4 regions of the Vibrio sp. 16 genome follow, and region 1 is predicted to be linked to each of the others. Evidence: predicted binding sites of a transcription regulator. Region 1 holds the regulator's gene; each other region holds the start of a gene.
What was found. Region 1 encodes PurR, which represses purine synthesis genes. Its sites were predicted from a motif close to TNANGNAAACGTTTNCNTNA; they were not measured.
Positions count from the first base shown of each region.

Region 2: the regulator PurR is predicted to act here: its motif matches at 1,499-1,518, upstream of purL (phosphoribosylformylglycinamidine synthase).
Region 3: the regulator PurR is predicted to act here: its motif matches at 1,317-1,336, upstream of U9J37_RS08140 (NCS2 family permease).
Region 4: the regulator PurR is predicted to act here: its motif matches at 1,520-1,539, upstream of glpX (class II fructose-bisphosphatase).

Region 1 is NZ_OY808997.1:487,562-490,750, forward strand. Features, by position in the region: gene U9J37_RS02205 (TVP38/TMEM64 family protein) at 1-26, opposite strand, end outside; gene U9J37_RS02210 (TfoX/Sxy family DNA transformation protein) at 197-790, opposite strand; cyclic di-GMP riboswitch class I at 992-1,078, opposite strand; gene purR (HTH-type transcriptional repressor PurR) at 1,224-2,249, opposite strand; gene torD (molecular chaperone TorD) at 2,465-3,112, opposite strand.
Region 2 is NZ_OY808997.1:239,939-243,127, forward strand. Features, by position in the region: gene mltF (membrane-bound lytic murein transglycosylase MltF) at 1-1,365, opposite strand, end outside; gene purL (phosphoribosylformylglycinamidine synthase) at 1,716-3,189, shown strand, end outside.
Region 3 is NZ_OY808997.1:1,802,229-1,805,417, reverse strand. Features, by position in the region: gene U9J37_RS08145 (aminoacyl-histidine dipeptidase) at 1-327, opposite strand, end outside; gene U9J37_RS08140 (NCS2 family permease) at 1,357-2,646, shown strand; gene tet(34) (xanthine phosphoribosyltransferase) at 2,861-3,189, shown strand, end outside.
Region 4 is NZ_OY808997.1:2,277,838-2,281,026, forward strand. Features, by position in the region: gene metF (methylenetetrahydrofolate reductase) at 95-988, shown strand; gene zapB (cell division protein ZapB) at 1,057-1,299, opposite strand; gene glpX (class II fructose-bisphosphatase) at 1,593-2,600, shown strand.

The DNA of each region.
Region 1 (3,189 bases):
ATCCCCAAGATCAATTTTTTATTCATAATCGCGTCCTTTAATACTCTTCGCAAGGATAACTCTGACCCTATAGTTACATACTTAAGTTAGTATAGGGAATGATTGATATAGACAATAAGAACGAGAGCGAGAAGAAAATATTTCCTTAGAGACTAAAAAAGCCAGCAAGTGCTGGCTTTTTCATCGATTGATTGAGCTAGTTGCTCAATTTATTCAGTAGTTCTTGTCTTCGGCTTTGCGGTATAACAGACCAATGTGTGCCCCTGATTGCTCCCTCTAGTGCCCACAGCAGTTCAACGCTCACTTCTGCTGAGTGTGTCGATTGAATCGCCTTGTACGCTTTAACAGCGCCCGCTTCTTCTAAAGATTCGACATCGTCAATCCCGGCTTTCTTTAGCATTCTTTCCGTTGCCAAGCGCAGGTTGGGTAGGTCTTTCAAGCGATTTGGTTTCGCTTTCGATTGTACTTTTTTCTCTTCTTTTGCTGCGATCAGCGCTTGTCTTGCCAATGCCAGTGTTTTTTCATTGTCTGAGGAAATGTCATCGCTCAAAGCAAAATATTTAGTCACAACGGGAAAACCACGTTTTTTGTAGACGTAGGGTTCCAAAGAAAGGGCATTGCACTGTTTGATTAACTGAGCATCCGCTCTTACATGAAGCTTATCGTTGACCACTAAAGCAAACATCGTCTCATCTGCGAATATGCCGAAGCCGCCAAACATTGAACGAGACTTAATTTGACCAAGTTGCTCAAATAGTCTCATTGAGTCTTTAAGTATTGGTTTATCCATGCTGTATTTTCTCGGTGTATATGTATACGCCACCAATTCAGGTCCGAGAGATTAGCAAAATAATGCAGAAATTTTGTCAGTAAGGTGTCATACAAGAAAACACTTCGTAAAATCTCGACGAATTCCATGTCTGCTCATACTCAGTATTGAGACGCGTCCAGTTTACGAGAAAGCTTAATGTACTAGTTTTGCATTTTTGCCATCGGCAACCCCGCTACCTTGTATAAGTATACTTAAGGCCGGAGGCTTTGCGTCCCATCCTTTCGAAATGGTTTGCCCTGTTCGTGGCATTGATCGAACAAGTTAAGAATAAATAATATTTGAGGTAAGTATCACACTTGTAGTGAGTAAATGTGATCTTAGTTCAGTAATTTGGCGGGTTATATGCGCCTGACTGATAATTAATCAAAGAGTCAGGCGCTGAGTGATGATGTTATTTGTTGAGGTTGCGCACGGTACAGCGCTCGACAATTTCAGGGTGCATCTCAAACACTCGCTTGTCGTGTTCTTTGTCCTTGATACGCTCTAACAAAATTTCGAACGCGTTCTTACCGACACGTCGTTTCGGTTGGTGAACAGTCGTGAGCGGTGGAGAGAAGTATTCCGCTAACTCGATGTTGTCGTAACCAATAATGGACATATCTTCTGGAATGCGGATACCTTTTTGTTGTAGGCGGCTCATTAGACCCAGTGCCATCGTATCGTTGAAGCAGAAAACGGCACTCGGGCGTTTATCCATTGCAACAATCTTGTCTGCGGCTAGGACTGCAGTGTCACATTCAAAGTTACCTTCAAGGATCCAGTCTTCATCAACTGCCAAGTTCGCTTCGTTCATTGCTCGCTTGAAGCCTGCGATACGCTCCTGACATGCTGCTTTTTCGAAGTGCCCGCTCAAACAAGCAATATCTTTGTGGCCACGCTCAATCAGGTATTTAGTCGCTAGATAGCCGCCTTCTTCTGAGTTGTCGATGATTTCTGAGTTGTCGATGATTTTGTCAGCTTGTGAGCTTTCAGGGCCCCAGTCCATGACCACTTTAGGAATGTCTTTATGACGGTCAAGCATTTCGCTGAGTTCTTCTGTGAGGTCAGAACACATGACCAAGATGCCGTCTACGCGCTTTTCTGCAAGCATGCGGATATAGTCGCGTTGCTTCTCATAGATGCCGCCGGTATTACACAAAATCAGCGTGTAACCTTGGCGGTAACAGTAACTCTCAACACCATCAATAACTTCTGAAAAGAAGAGGTTTGTTGATTGAGTCACCAGCATGCCAATCGTGCGTGTTGTATTACACTTTAAGCTTCGAGCAACGGCACTAGGCGCATAGTTCAGCTCTGTTACTGCTTCCATGACCTTTTCTTGGGTCGCTTCGGCAACAAAACGCGTTTTATTAATTACGTGAGATACAGTAGTTGTTGATACGCCGGCTAAGCGCGCTACGTCTTTTATGGTGGCCATAAGGTTTTGTCCTGTCGATGACTGCCACGAAACAATATTCCTAAGTGTAGGATAATCTGGCAGAAAGTATCAGAAACACAAAAACCGCTTATAATTAGCGGTTTGTATTTAATTCGTTCATTTTTATCGTTTGCGGTCACGATTCTAGACCGCAAACAAACTAAGCGCAAATAAAAAGGTTTTTGTTCCCTGCTCGTGGTCACAAAAGCTCGTATTTATTCGCCTTTTAGGTAGCGAGAGTCAAGTTCCATAAACGCAACCATTAACATCACAATGGCAGAGTAGAATCCGAAATCATCTAAAGCTTTGCACTTAGCGGCGAACTTTGGCACCCAATTAAGTAGTGCGTGGCTGATGAACTTGTCTTGCTCTTCAAGTGCGTTTTCCATTTCAACATCACTTTCAAGTTCATTCGAGCGAATAATCAGATTACCAAGGAAGTCGAGTTCAATCGCGATATGATCCGCAGGTTCATTTAGGTTTTCATCAACTTGGACGCCATGCTTTTGCATTAGTGCTTCCATTTCTCTCGCCGGCTCATCGTTAAGCAGTCCGCTTTTGCCTACATACATCGACGCATATGGAAGGGCAGAGTCTCTGTCTGATTTAAGGAATAAGTCACAAAAATCTGCGGCTAATTCAAGCTGCGCGTCTTCACGGTCCATAAGTCGATTTAGTGCATCAACTAAGTTGTCGACAGAAGGTTTTAGATCTGGGTTGTCGCCAAGCCCAGAGAGAAACGAACGAATCTCGGCTGAATGGTATTGGTCTAACGCCTCTTGAGTGAGCTCTTTCGCCAATAAGCTCGATAGCCACCAATAGATTTCTGCGCGTTTTTCATTGAATGATTTAATTTCTTGCATTAGGTCAGGCTCCTAAAATAACTGCGCTTAGTGTACCCAATAAAGATGAACAGCGATAATGTCAGCTGTATAGAATT
Region 2 (3,189 bases), 250 kb from region 1:
ACGAATGTTTTCGACATAGTTACGCGCCTCATCACCGCGAGCGTAACCGTAGCGAGTCTGGCTGTAGTACTTTTTCTGACGCAGTAACGGTAGGCGGTCTTTTACGTCTGACCAAGCGTCTGGATTTCCACCTTGCCGCTTGGTTAGGCGTCTTGCGTCCATAACGTGACCGTAGCCTACGTTGTAGGATGCGAGAGCAAACCAGATTTTTTCATGTTCTTCAATGGAGTCGGGGATACGTGCAACCATACGGCGTAAATACTCTACACCACCTTTCACGGATTGCTCTGGGTCTAAACGATCGGTAACACCAACACTTTTTGCAGTTGGCAGTGTTAGCATCATCATGCCGCGGACACCGGTAGGAGATTTCGCCAATGGATTCCAATGCGACTCTTGGTAGGCGAGTGCTGCAACTAAACGCCAATCAAATTCATCGGAATACTTTTTAAACAGTGGTGACCATTTAGGCAGCTTAGAATCGAGAGCACGAATGAACGCGCGAGTATCCACGTAGTCAAATGAGTCGACATGACCGATGTACTTCTCTTCAAGTGATGCCAAGTGCCCTGATTGTTTGATATAGCCAAAAAACTCAATAAGTAAGGCGTAGAGACTCTCATCTTGGGAGCGACGCAGAAACCAAGAAGTCGGCTGATCTTCTGTTAGCTCAAAGGCTAATGCAATCTCAGGATAGATACGTTGAGAGAGTGAAACTTCAACAGAGTCCGCAACCGTAAATTGCAAATCTCCTTCAGAGACCTTTTTGAGCAGGTCGTTAACGTCTGCGTTTGGGTCGACTTTATAAATAAATTGTGGGTGCTCTTGTTGGATGGCCGCCAAGGTTTGGTTGAAATGTGAATCTCCCACAATTTGAATAACCGGTTCGTTGTCATTACTTTGTTCTAACTCGGATTGCAGTTCGAGTAACTGTTCTAAGTTACGTGGTCGCCATTGACCCTTTTTATAGACCACCTGTTGGCTCACGTAATAGTAAGCGGGGCCTGGTCTAAACGCTTTCAATCTTTCCGGCGATTGGCTTAACCCAGCCGCAATAATATCGATTTCGCCGTTTCGTAGGGCAGGATAGAGGCTTGAAATACGATAGGCAGGCTTCATCTCGAGCTGCACGCCGAGCTCATTGGCAAACTCTCGAGCTAACTCATAGTCAAGTCCAGCGGGGCCATCAGGACCAATATAGTAAGAGAGTTGGTTGTTTAATGTTCCAACCCTTAGCACGCCGCGCTCTTTAATTTGCTCCAGTTCACTCTTAGGTTCTGACTCAATTTGACAGCCTGATAGTAGGAGCCCCCCAAGCAGCACAGTAGCTAACGTGTGCAGTCGGGACAGGTAATTCTTATTCATTTAATGACAATCTCGTACATCCAGTAGGGCATTTATATCAAAGTGTCATAACAAGGCAAGATAATCAGTGTGGCTTCGGGAGAAGTGATCTTAATTTCGGAATTATGTTGTATTTCAAAATTGACAAAAAAAATGACGCAAACGGTTGCTTTTGGTGTTACATCACAAAAACAATTGCTATATAATGCGCCCGCAACCAAGAGGTGGAATCGGCATAGGTTTGGAAAACCTTCGGGAATAGCTTCGAAGAAAACAGTGAATAGCATAAGGTGAATTAGCCTTGTGTGACATTTAACCCACTGAATTTATTCCAATATCACCTTCATCAATTGCATAAGAGACCTAAGCACATGAGAATTTTTCGTGGCTCCCCAGCTCTATCTGAATTTCGTGTTAACAAGCTTCTAGAGCTTTGTCGTGAACTTAGCCTGCCTGTCACAGGCATTTACGCTGAGTTTGCCCATTTTGCTGAACTTTCAGCAGAGCTAGATGATCAAGAAGTTGAGAAACTTGAAAAACTACTGACTTACGGTCCAACAATTGAAGAGCATGAGCCAGAAGGTTTGCTTCTGCTCGCAACTCCTCGCCCGGGCACTATTTCTCCTTGGTCTTCAAAATCGACCGATATCGCCAACAACTGTGGTTTAGCCAAAGTGGTACGCCTAGAGCGCGGTACTGCTTACTACATCGAAACATCCTCTGAACTTTCAGAGCTTCAACTGGTTGAGCTTAAAGCGATTCTGCACGACCGTATGATGGAAGTTATCTTCACTGACTTCGATTCAGCAGCGGCACTTTTCCAAGTAGCAGAGCCAGCGCCAGTAGCAGATGTAGACCTACTCAATGGTGGTCGTGCTGCGCTTGAAAACGCAAACGTTACCCTCGGTCTTGCACTTGCAGATGATGAAATCGAGTACCTTTACGATGCGTTCGTAAACAAGCTAGATCGTAACCCAACAGACATCGAGCTAATGATGTTTGCACAGGCGAACTCGGAGCACTGTCGTCACAAGATCTTCAACGCAGACTGGACTATCGACGGTGTTAAGCAAGAGAAGTCTCTGTTCAAGATGATCAAAAATACATTCGAAGTAACACCAGACAATGTGTTATCTGCCTATAAAGATAACGCAGCAGTCATGGTGGGCTCTGATGTAGGTCGTTTCTTCCCGAACCCAGAAACTCGCCAGTACGGTTACAGCCAAGAGAAAGCGCATATCCTAATGAAGGTGGAAACGCACAACCACCCGACAGCGATCTCTCCTTGGCCGGGCGCTTCGACTGGTTCAGGCGGTGAAATTCGTGACGAAGGCGCAACGGGTATCGGTGGTAAGCCAAAAGCAGGTCTAGTTGGTTTCACCACTTCAAACCTACGTATTCCTGGTTTTGAACAGCCATGGGAAACAGATTTCGGTAAGCCAGGTCGCATCGTTAACGCCCTAGATATCATGCTAGAAGGCCCACTTGGTGGCGCGGCGTTCAACAACGAATTTGGTCGTCCAAACCTACTTGGTTACTTCCGAACTTATGAAGAGAAAGTAAACTCTCACGCCGGTGTTGAGGTTCGTGGTTACCACAAGCCAATCATGATTGCTGGTGGTATGGGTAACATCCGCGACGAGCACGTGCAGAAGAAAGAGATCCCAGTCGGCGCAAGCCTAATCGTATTGGGTGGTCCTGCAATGAACATCGGTCTTGGCGGTGGTGCAGCTTCTTCAATGGCATCTGGTCAATCAGCAGAAGACCTAGATTTCGCTTCAGTACAGCGTGAAAACCCAGAGATGGAGCGTCGTTGTCAGGAAGTGATCGACCGTTGTTGGCAAC
Region 3 (3,189 bases), 1.3 Mb from region 1:
TACCCATTCACCATCGATATACGGTTGGATTGGATCTTTAGTGAAGTCATGATCGGTGTCTTCATTCTTCTGCGGCACCATATCGATGTGCGCTTGCAGAACGACGCCTTTCTTGTTTTCCATGCCCGGTGTTGCTGGTTTTTTAATGAACACGTTGCCTGTTGGATCACGACGAACGTCTAGACCTTGCTCTGTCGCCCAATTGACAATGTATTGGGCAAGCGCTTCTTCATGTTTAGAAGGGTGAGGGATGGAACAGATCTTATCGAAAAACTGCCATAGTGGAGCAGGTGATAAGTTGCTGATTTCAGAATGGAATTCAGACACGGATGACTCCTTATAAAGAATAATGCCAGATCTTATGACTTCAACATTTCAAATTTCAGATGATTAATCTAGATGTGGCCTATTAAGTAGACGCACAGAATAGCACTCTCCGAGATTCGGGTGTAGAGAAAGAAGTGAGGATTTGTTTCGCTGCTATCACAGAATACTGATTTTATCTGCAATGCTTATGTTACCGGACTCTTATCAGGTGTAAGAAATAAAAATAATAAATTGATATATCTGTAATTAAATTACAATATTTGTTTGATCTAAGTCAATTGGTGAACTTTTTGTGACTTTTGTCACTTTTGTGCTTGTAATTAAATTTCTTTGGGGTATATTTACACCAACTTCGAAAGCGAAGAGAAAATGCTCAAAGGATGAGTCCGATTTGTCGCCTCCAAGGAACCGAGAAATCAATAGTGTTTATTTAGTTTTCATTGATTTAGAAGGTGATAGTTATGAAAGGTTTACCAAGTGCAGCGTTCTGGCTAAACAGCTCAGTTTACACAGGCAGCTTTACTTACCCAACAAGCTTCGGATACTAATCCAAGTTTGTGACTCTCGAACAAGTTTGTTCACCCCTATATATTGGAATTTTTTTACAGCTCCTATATAGCTGACATGATTCAACCGCCACTCAAATTGAGTGGCGTTTTTTTATCCCTTTTGCTTTCCGATTAAAAAGTGCACACCGATAAAGTGTTTCTTCTATCGCTTTGAGTTCCCTGCATATTATTCGCATAAACACATATTCCCTCCGCGCTTCTTACACAAATCCAACTGGTAATTTTTCTCATAAGTATAAAAAACCACCGAACGGTGTTTTATATGGTTTGCAGTCTTAGTGATTGAATTTTATCGGGTATTTTTACGCTAGATTGGTCGGTTGATCTTAAATAGACAAACTGGTTGGTAGAAATGTTGATTAGAGTGTTAATTCTATCTGGAATTTGAAATTTTATAACTTTATAATTTCGGCCAATCGATTACGCAACCGTTTACTTTTTACCCTTTTAGGATTCGATCATGTTCGAAAAACTGTTCAAACTCAGTGAAAACGGCACGAACGTTAAAACTGAGATCATCGCGGGTGTTACCACCTTTTTAACCATGGCCTACATTATCTTTGTTAACCCAGCAATGTTGGCAGATGCAGGTATGGATAAAGGCGCTGTGTTTGTCGCTACCTGTCTTGCTGCGGCAATTGGCTGTTTCATTATGGGTTTTGTTGCGAATTATCCTATCGCGCTTGCTCCAGGTATGGGCTTAAATGCCTTCTTTACCTACGGTGTTGTTCTAGGTATGGGGCATTCATGGCAGGTTGCGCTTGGGGCTGTATTTGTCTCAGGTCTCATCTTCATGGCCTTGAGTATTTTTAAGGTTCGTGAGTGGATCATCAACTCGATCCCGATGTCTCTTCGTACTGGTATTTCTGCAGGTATCGGTTTGTTCTTGGCATTTATCGGCCTGCAAAACTCAGGCATTGTTGTCGACAATCCAGCAACTTTGGTTGGTCTTGGCCATATTACTGGTCTCCAGCCTGCTCTTGCTGCTCTTGGCTTCTTTTTGACCATTGGTCTTGTCTACCGAGGCGTTCGTGGCGCGGTCATGATTGCAATTTTGATCATTACGGTGATTGGTTTGATGTTGGGTGATGTTCAGTGGGGCGGTATTATGTCTACGCCACCAAGTGTTGCACCAACATTCATGCAAATGAATATCGCCGATGTCTTCGAAGTGGGTATGATTTCAGTGGTGTTCGCATTCCTGTTCGTTGACCTATTCGATACGGCAGGTACTCTGGTTGGCGTTGCGCAAAAAGCGGACCTTATTAAAGAAGATGGCAAACTACCGCGTTTAAGCAAAGCGTTACTGGCTGACTCTACCGCGACGTCAGTTGGTGCGATGATTGGTACATCAAGTACAACATCTTACGTTGAATCAACAGCTGGTGTGGCTGCTGGTGGTCGTACTGGTCTTACTGCTGTCGTAGTAGGGGTATTGTTCCTTCTGGCTCTTTTCTTCTCACCATTGGCGGGCATGATCCCAGCTTACGCAACAGCGGGTGCGCTATTCTACGTTGCGATCCTAATGATGTCTGGATTGGTAAGTGTTGACTGGCGTGATCTGACAGAAGCGGCTCCAGTCGTAGTGACTTGTCTTCTGATGCCGTTAACTTACTCAATTGCTGAAGGTATCGCGCTTGGCTTTATCTCTTACGCAGCGATTAAACTGTTGAGCGGCCGTGGTCGTGAAGTTTCAATCAGTGTGTGGGTTCTGTCTGCAGTCTTCATTCTGAAGTACTTGTTTGCTTAATTAGACTTACCTATCACATTTTTGAGCATCGCTATGGCTGTTTCTCTGCTGTAGCGATGTTTTTTCGTTTTGAGGAGAGGTTAATCATTGGTATTACCAGTCTCATCCGTTAAAATAAACGTTTGCGTAGCTTTTCCCCAACTTGCTAAAGCACTCCAAACCGACAGTCACGCTTTGTGGGGATGCGGATTTTTCAAATTATTAGGTTATTACAATGGCTAAGAAATTCATTATCACATGGGACCAAATGCACACATTCTGTCGCGAGTTGGCTGAGAAACAGATGCCAGCGGAGCAGTGGAAAGGTATTTGGGCAGTAAGCCGTGGTGGTTTGGTTCCAGGGGCAATTCTTGCTCGTGAGCTCGGTATTCGTCACGTTGATACGATTTGTATCTCAAGCTATGACCACGACCACCAACGTGATATGACTGTTGTAAAAGCACCTGAAGGTGACGGTGAAGGCTTCCTGATCGTGGAAGACCTAGTGGACAGTGGTGATACCGCGCGTAAGTTACGTGAAATGTACCCGAAAGCAAAATTGAT
Region 4 (3,189 bases), 1.3 Mb from region 1:
ATGGTATTCAAGACATTCTGTGGACATATAGACGTCTAAACGTCAATTTGAGGATTTGGATTTGAGCGGGCAGAGTTGCCACAGGGAGAGTAAGATGGGATACACACACGCAGGTCATATTGACGCCTTAAACCAGAATATCGCTGAACTTTCTGACAACATCAATGTGTCATTTGAATTTTTTCCGCCAAGTAGCGAGAAAATGGAAGAGACGCTTTGGAACTCTGTGCACCGCCTAAAAACACTAAAGCCGAAGTTTGTTTCTGTGACCTATGGAGCTAACTCAGGCGAACGTGACCGTACCCATTCAATCATCAAAGAAATCAAAGCTGAAACTGGCTTGGTCGCAGCACCACACTTGACCTGTATTGATGCGAACCGTGAAGAACTCATTCAAATCGCTGATGACTACTGGAATAACGGCATTCAGAGTATTGTTGCACTGCGTGGCGATATCCCACCGGGTGGTGGTAAGCCTGAGATGTACGCATCCGATCTTGTTACATTATTAAAAGAGCGTCATGACTTTGATATCTCGGTTGCCGCTTTCCCTGAAGTCCACCCTGAGGCGAAAAGTGCGCAAGCTGATCTCCTGAACCTAAAACGCAAAGTCGACGCCGGTGCAAACCGTGCCATCACACAATTCTTTTTTGATGTCGAAAGCTACCTCCGCTTCCGAGACCGCTGTGTCGCTGCCGGAATCGACGTAGAAATAGTACCGGGCATCCTGCCAGTCTCAAACTTTAAGCAAGCCTCACGCTTTGCTGCACAGAATAACGTAAAAGTACCGAGTTGGATGGCAAAACAGTTTGAAGGTCTGGATGATGATCCGACAACTCGCCAGCTAGTTGGTGCTAGCCAAGCGATAGATATGATCCGAGTGCTCAGTCGCGAAGGTGTGAAAGACTTCCATTTCTATACGCTTAATCGTGCGGAAATGACATACGCTCTGTGTCATACGCTAGGTGTTCGACCTTCCGCTTCATAATCGATAAAACGTAAAAAGGTTGGCATTCGCCAACCTTTTTTCAATTCAGTCACAGATAAGTGTTCAACTTACTCGACTTCATCCATTTTACCTAGAAGGTTACGGATGCGATCTTGCCATGCAGCATGTTCTTGTTGCATCTGTTGAGCCTTTTGCTCCAATTCTTCGCGGCTAGAACGTAGCTCATTCGCCTCAAGAGCAAGCTTTTCTTTCTCTTCTTTCAGCTCTTCAACTTCCATCTGTAGCAAAGAAATAGTATCGACTGCTGTTTGGATTTTCGCTTCTAGTTGTTCTAGTACTTCAAAAGACATCTTAGCCTACCTTTAGTTATTCGTTTATGTGAAGGGCTCTCCACTCAATACCTTCATTCTACTCAGCCCGAGAATGATAAACACGCCCTATATTCGATATTTTGTGCCATTCGGTCAAAAAAACAGCACAGCTTGACAATCCCCTGACTGAAAGAGATTCAAAGTGCGAACCCGAGGAATTTCGACGCTGCTTTGATCGAGTTCAATTCAAATTACACGAAATAGCAAACGTTTTCCTGTCATTGTGTTAGAATCCTGCCGATTTTCTCATTCCCCCTTACTTTGGAGCTATCATGAAACGCGATTTAGCAATGGCATTTTCTCGAGTAACAGAAGGCGCTGCATTAGCAGGCTATAAATGGCTTGGCCGAGGCGACAAAAACGCCGCCGATGGGGCCGCTGTTGAGGTGATGCGCTCACTGCTCAACAAAACAGAGATCAGTGGTGAAATTGTGATCGGTGAGGGTGAGATCGATGACGCGCCAATGCTGTATATCGGAGAAAATGTCGGTATCGGGGGCGATGAGGTTGATATTGCAGTCGACCCTATAGAAGGGACGCGTATGACCGCAATGGGGCAGTCTAACGCGTTAGCCGTTCTTGCTGCGGGAGAAAAAGGAAGCTTCCTGAAAGCCCCAGATATGTACATGGAGAAACTCGTTGTTGGTCCTGGCGCAAAAGGCTGTATCGATCTCCATAAGCCATTAAAAGAGAACCTAGAGAATATCGCTCAGGCACTGAACAAAACACTCGACACCTTAGTCGTCATAACACTCGCGAAGCCACGTCATGATGATGTCATTGCTGAAATGCAATCAATGGGTGTCAGAGTCTTCGCCGTGCCTGATGGTGACGTAGCAGCATCGATCCTGACTTGTATGCCAGACAGTGAAGTGGATGCGATGTACTGTGTAGGTGGCGCTCCAGAAGGCGTAGTCTCCGCCGCTGTCATTCGTGCACTGGACGGTGATATGAATGGACGACTACTCCCACGACATGAAGTAAAAGGGAATAGCGAAGAAAACCGCATCTACGGTGCTGCAGAGCTAGAACGTTGTGAAGAGATGGGTGTTGAAGCGAATGTAGTCTTAAAGATGGAAGACATGGCACGCAGTGATAATGTTGTGTTTTCAGCTACGGGCATCACTAAAGGGGACCTATTAGAAGGTATTACACGCCAAGGCAATATCGCAACGACAGAAACTCTGTTGATTCGCGGTCGCTGCCGCACGATTCGCCGTATCAAATCAATTCACTACCTTGAACGCAAAGACCCAGAAGTCAGAGATATTATTCTCTAACTCTCATAGAACATTATGAGTTGAGGTCAGCTTCTGCTGGCCTTTTTTGTATCCGGAACAATTAGAGAATTGAAAGAATGCGCCTACAATAGGTATAAAGATTTAACCTCGTTGTATCCCTTCCAGAGCCCTCAACATAGTAATGAAAACCTCCGCCTAAACTTTTCTAATGATTAGCATATGAGCATGAAACAAAGCTTATTGGTATAAGTTCAGCTGTAGGAAAGTTACAGGCCAAATATGTCTTTAGACTGGCGGTCCTGAGTGGGTAGACTTACATCCAATTAGAGCTCTCTTACACGCGAAGGCAAGTAACGTTTAACAAAGTTTGCTATTCCTCGTTCTTACGGAGCTTGTTCATAAACAATCGCAGGCTATTTGGATAATACGGCTGAGACTCATTGGTCAGCACAGAAGTTTTCTTGACCAAGAAACGACGAAAGCCTAGTCGCAAGACTAGGCTTTCAAATAAGTAGCACAGTGATTGAATTGGTACTCTATTGCCTGGGTGAACGCACGGGCTTGATGGTTCGATATTTCGGTCCGTGAAAAAGTGCGCAGCATTTTCGGAAATTTGAAACGTAAAAAA